4 regions of the Brevibacterium luteolum genome follow, and region 3 is predicted to be linked to each of the others. Evidence: riboswitches for the same ligand, from Rfam matches in the RefSeq annotation. Region 3 holds a riboswitch; each other region holds the start of a gene.
What was found. A riboswitch is a leader RNA that binds a small molecule or an ion and turns the genes downstream of it on or off. The one in region 3 is predicted to bind thiamine pyrophosphate.

Region 1 (2,193 bases), on a different contig from region 3:
CGGCTGGCATGGCGCGAGCGTAGCACGCCGGCCAGGCGCGTCTTGATCCGCAAGACACCGGCATAGGCGACCTGTCCGGATACGCTGGAGCCGGGTGCGATGAGGACTGCAGATGGGAGACGGCGGTGGCGACGATGCTGACACGGACGGCGAGTGCCGAGGGTGTGCTTGAGATCGTACGGCTCGATCCCGCTGACTGGGACGCCCACCGTCAGGTGCGCCTGCGGATGCTCGCCGATGCGCCCGAAGCGTTCTGGGGCACCTACGAGGAGGCCGCGCAGCTGCGTGCGGCTGACTGGCAGGCTCAGCTGAGCGGCGCACGCATCGTGCTCCACGCCCGCCACCGGGAACAGCCGGCAGACGGTGAGACCACCGCAGCCGAGGTGCCGGTCGGGTGTCTGGTGCTCCAGCCGGAGGGCTACACGCCGGACATGCCGTTGGCCGAAGACGAGGCGATTCTCACCAAGATCTGGGTGCGTCCAGCCGCCCGCGGCAGGGGAGTGTCAGCCGCAGTCGTGCGCGAAGCTGCGCGCCTGTCCGAGCAGCTGGGCAGACCGAGACTGCTGCTTGACGTCGATGACAGCAACGCGGCCGCAATCCGCTCCTACGAGCGCTTGGGCTTCCGTGCTACCGGCAACGGCTATCCGCGCGAAGGGACCGGCACACGCTGGGCTGAATACAGCGCCCATGCCTCGCAGCTTAGCTGACGACTTCTCATCTGCGTGCGTCTGTCGCGATGTGACCGCATTTCAGTCGCGAACTGCACAAAGACACTGCCGTATGTACACTGACGGCATCGATCAACGCTGATCGATCCTGCGGGAGCCCGGTGAGGGCTGAGAGGGCTTAAGCGCCGACCGCTGAACCTGATGCGGTTGAGACCGCCGGAGGAAAGGATGCATGCGCTATGCCCGTGCCAGCAGATGAGGCACACGCTTTCACAGCAGACGTCGCCGTCGTCGGCGGTGGCATCATCGGCCTCGCCACTGCCTGGCGGCTCACCCGTTCTGGTCTCAGCACAATCGTCATCGATCCGAGCCCGGGAACCGGTGCCAGCTTCGCCGCGGCAGGGATGATCGCCCCGGTCTCTGAGATGAGCTATCAGCATGAACGGCTCTTCGCCCTCATGCGCGACTCCGCTTCCGAATATCCAGCATTCGTCGCAGACCTTGAAGATGATGCACAGGCAGACGTCGACTACCGCGAGACCGAGACACTCGTCTGCGCTGCCGACCCCGCAGACCGGCAGGCGCTGGCGGATCTGCAGCAGTACCAGCAGGCCGCCGGCGGAGTAGTCGAAGCGCTGACCGGCCGTACCGCCCGGCGTCTCGAACCCGCCTTGAGCCCCTCGCTGTCCGGGGTGTTCCGCTCAGCCGGTGACCACCAGGTCAACCCGCGCCGCATCACCGCTGCCCTGCAGACCGTGCTGCCCACCATCATCCGGCAGATGGCCGTCGAACTCATCCGAGCTGAGAACAGGAGCGGGCCAGTGGTGACCGGAGTCCGCCTCGACGACGGCAGAACCCTCACAACTCCGGTCACGGTGCTCGCCACCGGAGTGGCGCAGACGATCACGCTGCTGCCAAGGGAGCGCTCGCTGCCGCTGCGCCCGATCCGCGGTGAGGTGCTGCGCACCCGCCTGCCGGACGGTGCACCGCCGCTGCTGGAGCGCACCATCCGCGGCATCGTCACAGGCCGTCCCATCTACCTCGTGCCGCGGGCCGATGGGGAGATCGTCATCGGTGCCACCAGCCGCGAAGACAACCGGGAAGGCCCCAGCGTCGAAGGCGTCGCCCAGCTGCTGCGCGACGCCCAGCGCCTGGTGCCCGGCATCGGCGAGAGCGAACTGACCGAAGTCACCGCCCGCGCCCGGCCCGGCACCCACGACGACGCCCCCTACCTCGGCGCCTTGCCCACCGCTGAAGGCGACACTGTCGGGGGACTCATCGTTGCCAACGGGTTCTACCGGCACGGCATCCTGCTCACCCCGCTCGCCTCACGGCTGGCGGCCCAGCTCGTGCTGCACGAACTCGACCCGCAGGCCGTGCCCCGACCAGGCGGCAGTGCGGAGACCGCAGACACGGACCACCACCATCTGCAGACGATGGACCCGCGCCGCATCGCACATCACGCTGCAGAGAATCAGCCACAAGGAGGAAGACCATGACAGCGAACCACAGCCTTGCGACCCCG
Region 2 (2,193 bases), on a different contig from region 3:
TCGTACTCGGCGTTGCCGGCCAGCCCATAGCTGGAGACCCAGCGGGTGCCCTGAGGATCGGCTTCGCCGCCGCTGTCAGTGCTGTTGTTGCGGTCAGTGCTGGCACCGCTGGGCGTGTCGTCTTCGCTGGGGGTCGCGTCTGCGTCTGAAGCGCTGCCGCCGGTGTTGGCGCTCTCAGTCTCCGTCGCCGAGGCGGTGGCCGGCGCGCTCGGATCGCTTCCCTGGGCGCCGGAGTCGAAGGTGCCGTCGACGCTCACCTCGGGGTGGTCGGCGTCGGTGACGGTGACCTCGGTGAATTCGCCGCCGGACACGGTCAGTGCGAAGTGCCCGCTGGGGTCGAGTTCGATGCTCTTACCATCAGCATCGGCTGCGCCGGTGGTGCTGTCTGCCTCGGGTGTGCCGCTGGCGCCCGTCGCCGAGGTGGGTGTGGGGGAGGCGTCGTCATCATCGACGACCGAGACCGTCACCTCGGGTGCGGGATGCGGGTCCGCGCTCGGAGCTGCCGCGGATCGGCGCTCGGCATCGGGTGTCGCAGTGCAGGCGGCGAGGGCGATGGCGAGCGAGACGCTGAGGCCGGCAACGAGGGGGCGGCGACGGAGCATGAGGGACCTTTCTCATGGCAGTGGAGACGATGCACAGTCGCAGAACTGCGAGGGCAGGAATGGGAAGGCGACAGCACAAATATAGGAAGCGCGATGTAACGGCTGTGGAACAATGCGCGCTCTCAGCCCGCCGATCGGCGAGCAGATGGCATGTGACCTGCGCAAACAGTGCCGGGGGATGTTGCGCAATTGTGACAGCGCATGAATGCGAGGACTCCCCGTGCACCCGCCAGAGCTCGCTTACCCTTGCTGCCTTCCGGCCCTGGGGGAGTTCACAAGATGACGCCACACGGGGAGCCGCATAACAGTCTAGACCAGGCAGGGACCGAACCAAAAACGCCTGAGCCGGCCACCGCCTCGGGCACGGGAGACGGGCTACAGTGAGGGTGTTGACAGGGGAGTGCCCGCGCGGGCACTGAGAGTGCGCAGACAGACCCTACGAACCTGATCCGGGTGATACCGGCGGAGGGAGATCACATGACACAGATCCACACGACCATTCGCGTTGCGGCCGATTCCCCGGCCGGGCGGCTGCGGCTCGGCGACAGCGCCGGGCAGTGGGACGCCGCAGTCGGGCACCGCTTCGTCGACGAGCTGTTCGCAGGCACCATCGACGATGCGGTGCTGGCTGGCTACCTCGTGCAGGACTATCAGTTCTTCGACGCCTTCCTCTCGATGCTCGGCGGGTGTGTGGCGCACGCCGACCGGCTCGACTCCAAGCTGCGGTTCGCCGCCCAGCTCGGGATGCTCGCAACCGATGAGGACGGATACTTCCAGCAGGCCTTCACACAGCTCGGCGTGACCGAGGACGACTGGCGGAACTCGCAGCTTTCGCGCGCGGCAGCCGGGTTCCAGGCCGAGATGTACGATGCGGTTGCACAGGCCGAATACGCAGACCTGCTCGTCATGCTCGTCATCGCCGAGTGGCTCTACCTCGACTGGGGTGAGCGCGACGCCCCGCTGCCTGAACGCTATGTGCACTCCGAGTGGATCGAGCTGCACCGCGGGGAGGCGTTCAGCTCGTGGTGCCAGTTCCTCGTCGACGAGCTCAACCGGGTGTGGCCGGCTGCCGAGGCCGCGGGCCGGGTCGAGGAGCTCACCGCCCGCTGAGAGCGCACGGTGGCCCTGGAGCTCGACTTCTTCGGCGTCACCTATGAGGGCCGCGACAGCTGACCGGCACGAGGGCCGCGTCGACTGAGCCGGTGACGTGTGTCGGGGAGGTCTCGCCGACCGTGCCAGCGAAGCGATCGGGCGGGCTGGGGATAACTTCCAGCCCGCCCGTTCGTGACCTGAGGTCGGCTAGCCTGCGCGGTTCAGGCGTTGCGGTCGGTGGCACCCGGCTGCAGACCTGAGCCCTTCTCCTCGCCCTTCTTCTCTTCCTTCAGCGGGTCCTTCTTCACCGGCTCGCCGTTCTTCTGGATCTCGGCGATGTCCTTGCGCATCTGCGGCAGCTTCCCGTAGAGCGCATCGCCTGGGCAGTCGGTCTGACCGAGGTCCCGGTGACCGGAGACGACGTTGATCTTCGTTCCCTTGAGCGTGGTCTTGCCGCCGGCATCGACACCGGAGAGCGCGAGCTTCCAGGCGATCGCAT
Region 3 (2,193 bases):
GACCCGCAGCCTCGACCCGATACTCCTGCGTATAAGAACGCCGCTGGCGCTTCTGATCTGACATACTGAACATCCTTCCAGCAGGACAGCAAATCCCGCTAACTCGGGTGTCCACTAAACGAGGGTAACCTCAGTGAGTGATTTCGGCACGGATTATTCCCGCGGACAGAGCTGGTGAAAGTGATGCACGGGACCGTGGCCGTGACCGACGTCGAGGAGGTCGCTGGCGATGAGAGCATCGTGAAGATACCGCTTGGCCTGGCGCGCACTGTCTTGCGCCGAGTGACCGGGCAGCAGCGAGGCGATCGCCGACGACAGTGTGCAGCCGGTTCCGTGGTCGTTGAGAGTCTCGACTCTGGCGGCGGTGAATGCACGGGCTCCCTCCGGCCCGCAGATAGTCGACGTGGGACACCTCGTGCGTGAGGTGTCCGCCCTGAGTAGCACCCAGGGAGAACCGAGGCTGCGCAGCCGGGTGCCCTGATCGTGCATCTGCTGCCAGGTTGTGGCTTCCTCGGTGTCGAGGAGGACCGCAGCCTCGGGGAGGTTCGGCGTGATGATCGTCGCCAGCGGGACGAGCGTGTCCCGGACGGCGGCCACGGCGTCGGTGTCGAGAAGGTGATCGCCGCTCTTGGTACCATTGCCGAGCACGATGTTCTCGGCTTCGTGCTGTCGGAGCCGGTCGGCGACGACCTCGGTGTTCGCGGCGTTGGCGACTATGCCGATCTTCACCGCGTCGACACGGACATCGTCGAAGGCCGCATCGATCTGCTTGCCGACGAAAGAGGGGTCGAGGGGAACGAAGGAGCGCACGCCGCAAGTGTTCTGAGCAACGACCGCGGCGGCGGCTGTCACACCGTAGGCACCTATCGCTGTGAACGCCTTGAGATCGGCCTGGACACCAGCACCACTGGTCGGGTCGGTTCCCGCTATCGAGAGGACAATGTGAATCGTCACGCTCTCACCTCGTTCTGCGCGACGGCAACGGCGTACCGGGCGACATCGACGACGTCCTTGCTCAGCGTCAGCTGGGCGTCGTCGACCTCGTCGAGGGCAAACCACCCAGCTTCCAGGGCATCGTCACCGGCACGCAGGGATCCGGACCGCCACCGGCACGCCACGGCGATGAGGACGAAGTGGCTGACCAGATCGCCATCCGTGCCGCGATCGAAGGCATCGATCGACGTCAGGACGCCGATGGCGTCGCCCACGAGACTAGTCTCCTCGGCCAGCTCACGCTCGGCCGCTTGCGTGATGGTTTCTCCGAACTCGATTTTCCCACCGGGGAAGCCCCAGTACCCGGCATCGGGCGGATTCGCCCGACGCACCAAGGCCACACGGTCATCGTCGATGACGACGCAGAGAACGGCTACCGTCGGCCGCGCACGGCCGACGTCCGAATCGGCGGGAGGAATCGACACTGTGGCCTCACTTCTGGAGGCCAGCGACGGGAGCAAGCGCTACGAGACCAGTCCCTTCGCCGGCATGATCCGGATCAGGTTCTAAGGGTCACCACGCCGACCATCGTCCAGTGGTATCTCAGCCCCTTGACGGGGCACCCCTCGGTAACACCGAGCCTACCAGAAGGCCGCCACTGTGTGTCCAGACTGTCGCCACAAGTCCCTGTCCCGCGGTCCGAGGCTGCGTGACACGAACCCCAACATCGGTGCAGATGGCGCGCCATAGAGCCCGGCACTCGTTACCGGCGCGATCAACGCGAGGCGGTATAAGCGTCGATCGCATTGTTGGAAACACGCCCGAGACCAGAGACGTCTTACCGATCTCACGCGCCCATTTCCGAAGCTCGGCCAGGGGTAGCGACGATGCTGACACGATGCATTGTTCAGCCTTTGCGGCGCACGAGATGGACGACGGAGGCTGACCGGCCGCGCCGCTATAACGCAGATGTCCAATGCGTGGGACTGATGCAAGGGGAGGTGACAATCAGGGTGTCACGCTGCGGCTGCAGGTGAGTCAGTAATTGCTTCGTACTCGACAGGTGTCAATCGGCCCAACCGGGCTTGCCGACGGCGCCGTCATCGGTGCGCTGCGGCTGGCCGATGAGATCCGCGCGGAATCGCACGATGCCGTCGCTGCCCTGCACGCAGCCGGGGTGCAGGTCGTGATGATCACCGGTGACGCACAGGCAGTCGCCGACACCGTCGCAGCAGAGCTCGGCATCGACCGGGTGTTCGC
Region 4 (2,193 bases), on a different contig from region 3:
GCGTCGACTTCCCAGCCCCTGAGGAGCCGAGCAGCAGGACGCGCTCACCGGCCTCGATGCGCAGGTCGATGTCGCTGACAGCGGCGCGCTTGCGCCCGGAGTGCCGCCAGCCGAAGCCGCGGGCGAGGACGTCGACGCCGCGGGTCGCGGCGGCCATCAGACTTCTCGCGCGCTGCGTCCGGACGCGAAGGCGCCCAGCGCACCGGTGCGGGCGATCGCCTTGAGCGCGAACCACGAGACGAGGCCGGCGAGCACCATGCCGGAGATGCCGGCGAAGACGGTGTAGAGCGCCTTGTGCTCAAACGTCCAGGCGGCGTTGTAGAGGATGTTCTCGCCGATCGCCAGCGACAGCCCGGCACCCAGGCCGGCGAGCAGCGTGGCGATGAAGGTGTAGCGGCGGTAGCGTAGCGAGGCGAAGATGATCTCAGCGCCGAAGCCCTGGATGAGCCCGGAGACGATGACCATGAGCCCGAAGTAGTTGCCCGGCACCGCCGAGACAATCGCAGCGAGCACCTCGACGTACAGCGCTGCACCGGGCTTGCGGATGATGAGCCCGCCGAGCACGCCGCCGAGCACCCACACGCCGGTCAGCAGTCCCTTCGTCGGCGGGTAGAGGGCCTGGAACGGGGCGCTGATCGTCTCCCAGGAGTTCGACCAGGCCCAGAACACGATGCCGATCGCGACGGCGAGCACGGAGGCGACGACAATGTCGACGACCCTCCAGCGCATCGTCGCCGGAACTCCGGCAGGCATGTTGTTGGGTTCGTGATGGGTGTGGCGGGTCTGGACGTCAGACATCGCAAATCCTCCTTCAATCAGGCAAGGAGGGGTGAAGAGACTCGACTTCCTCCGGCGGTATGAACCGCGTCAGGTTCGAGGGTCTGCAACTGTGCACTCTCAGCGCTCCTCATGAGCGCTCCCCTGTCGTCGCGTCTACGGTAGCAGACCCATGTACGCCAGGGCGGCTTTGACGATGTGCTCCTGTCCGTGGTTCATCTCCGCCACGATGTCCTCGCGCAGTGCTTCGTCCGGGGTCAGCCAGTCGAGGCTGAGCGCATCCTGGCGCGGTGTGCACTCACCCTGCACCGGCAGGATGTAGCACAGGGCGATCGCATGCTGGCGCGGATCGTGAAGCTTGGAGGCACCTTCGGTCGGGAAGTACTCGGCGACGTGGAACGGGTTGAGCGAGCTCGGCAGCGACGGAAACGCCAGCGGCCCGAGGTCCTTCTCGGCATGGCGCATGAGCGCATCGCGCAGGGTCTCGTGGAAGCGCACCCGCCCGCCGATCACCTCGCGCACGAGCGAGCCGTCATCGCCGGTGCGCAGCAGCAGCCCGACCTTCTCCGGCACACCGTGGTCGTCGAGCAGCACCGGCACCGCATTGATGTAGGCCATCGGCAGGCGTCTGCGCAGCCGGGCCAGCTCATCGGGTTCGAGCCAGTTCTCATCGAAAGCCAAAGCGGTGCGTGTCATAGTCCCATGGTTCCACACGGGCTCTGGTCAGGCCAGACTCCAGGCGCATGTCCGCAGGAGCGGGAAGCGTGAACCGCCGGGGCTGCGATAGGTTCGGGGCATGAGCGATGACATGAACGAGCAGCCCACCGGCGCCGACCAGCATCTCGCCGACGAGATCAGCGCCCACTACCACCCGATCGCCATGACCCTCTTCGGCCTCCTGGACGCCGAGGACCAGATCGACCAGCCCGAATCGCAGGCTGTCGACGCCGCCCAGATCGCCGAGGTGTCGGTCGTGGCCGCCGCGCTGCGGATCTGGCACTGGGTCGCCTCCGGTCCGAACGCGCAGCGCCCGGCCGCCGAGACCGGCGAGCTGAGCGGTGAGGAGCTCGCCGCTGTCGCCGAACTCGCCGGACTCGAAGAGGCCGGTGGCGCCAAGACGCTGGCTGAGCTGCCGCTGACCGAGCGGGCCTGGGCGACGCTGCTGCTGACCGGCATGCTCGAACAGGCCGGGTCTGAGTCGGTGACCGTCGGCCTGCCCGAGCTGTTCGGCCCCGTCGCCGAGGCGGTGGCTGCCGGCCGTGCGATCGAGCCCAGTGACGAGCAGGCCGGGGCGCTCGCCCGCTGGCTCAGCGTCTGGGCGCTCGCCGCGGCGAACCACTGGCAGCAGGTCAACACCCAGGTCACCGGCGCCGGTGACCTCGATATCCCGCTGTTCTCGACCCTGGCGATGTACCT

Region 1: linked by a shared signal. The riboswitch ahead of thiO (glycine oxidase ThiO) and the one ahead of M3C25_RS13000 (NUDIX hydrolase) in region 3 are both predicted to bind thiamine pyrophosphate.
Region 2: linked by a shared signal. The riboswitch ahead of M3C25_RS01880 (TenA family protein) and the one ahead of M3C25_RS13000 (NUDIX hydrolase) in region 3 are both predicted to bind thiamine pyrophosphate.
Region 4: linked by a shared signal. The riboswitch ahead of M3C25_RS00410 (ECF transporter S component) and the one ahead of M3C25_RS13000 (NUDIX hydrolase) in region 3 are both predicted to bind thiamine pyrophosphate.

Annotation. Positions count from the first base shown of each region.
Region 1 covers NZ_JALXPM010000025.1:37,468-39,660, forward strand. The annotation lists gene M3C25_RS07900 (helix-turn-helix transcriptional regulator) at 1-10, opposite strand, end outside; gene M3C25_RS07905 (GNAT family N-acetyltransferase) at 135-707, shown strand; TPP riboswitch at 809-910, shown strand; gene thiO (glycine oxidase ThiO) at 908-2,167, shown strand; gene thiS (sulfur carrier protein ThiS) at 2,164-2,193, shown strand, end outside.
Region 2 covers NZ_JALXPM010000004.1:45,671-47,863, reverse strand. The annotation lists gene M3C25_RS01890 (L,D-transpeptidase) at 1-602, opposite strand, end outside; RNA gene ffs (signal recognition particle sRNA small type) at 809-904, opposite strand; TPP riboswitch at 987-1,091, shown strand; gene M3C25_RS01880 (TenA family protein) at 1,080-1,712, shown strand; gene M3C25_RS01875 (peptidoglycan recognition protein family protein) at 1,916-2,193, opposite strand, start outside.
Region 3 covers NZ_JALXPM010000083.1:29-2,221, forward strand. The annotation lists gene thiD (bifunctional hydroxymethylpyrimidine kinase/phosphomethylpyrimidine kinase) at 154-954, opposite strand; gene M3C25_RS13000 (NUDIX hydrolase) at 951-1,418, opposite strand; TPP riboswitch at 1,452-1,570, opposite strand; partial or broken gene M3C25_RS13005 (HAD-IC family P-type ATPase) at 2,018-2,193, shown strand, end outside.
Region 4 covers NZ_JALXPM010000001.1:82,830-85,022, reverse strand. The annotation lists gene M3C25_RS00415 (ABC transporter ATP-binding protein) at 1-157, opposite strand, end outside; gene M3C25_RS00410 (ECF transporter S component) at 157-798, opposite strand; TPP riboswitch at 828-933, opposite strand; gene M3C25_RS00405 (DUF4916 domain-containing protein) at 934-1,473, opposite strand; gene M3C25_RS00400 (hypothetical protein) at 1,574-2,193, shown strand, end outside.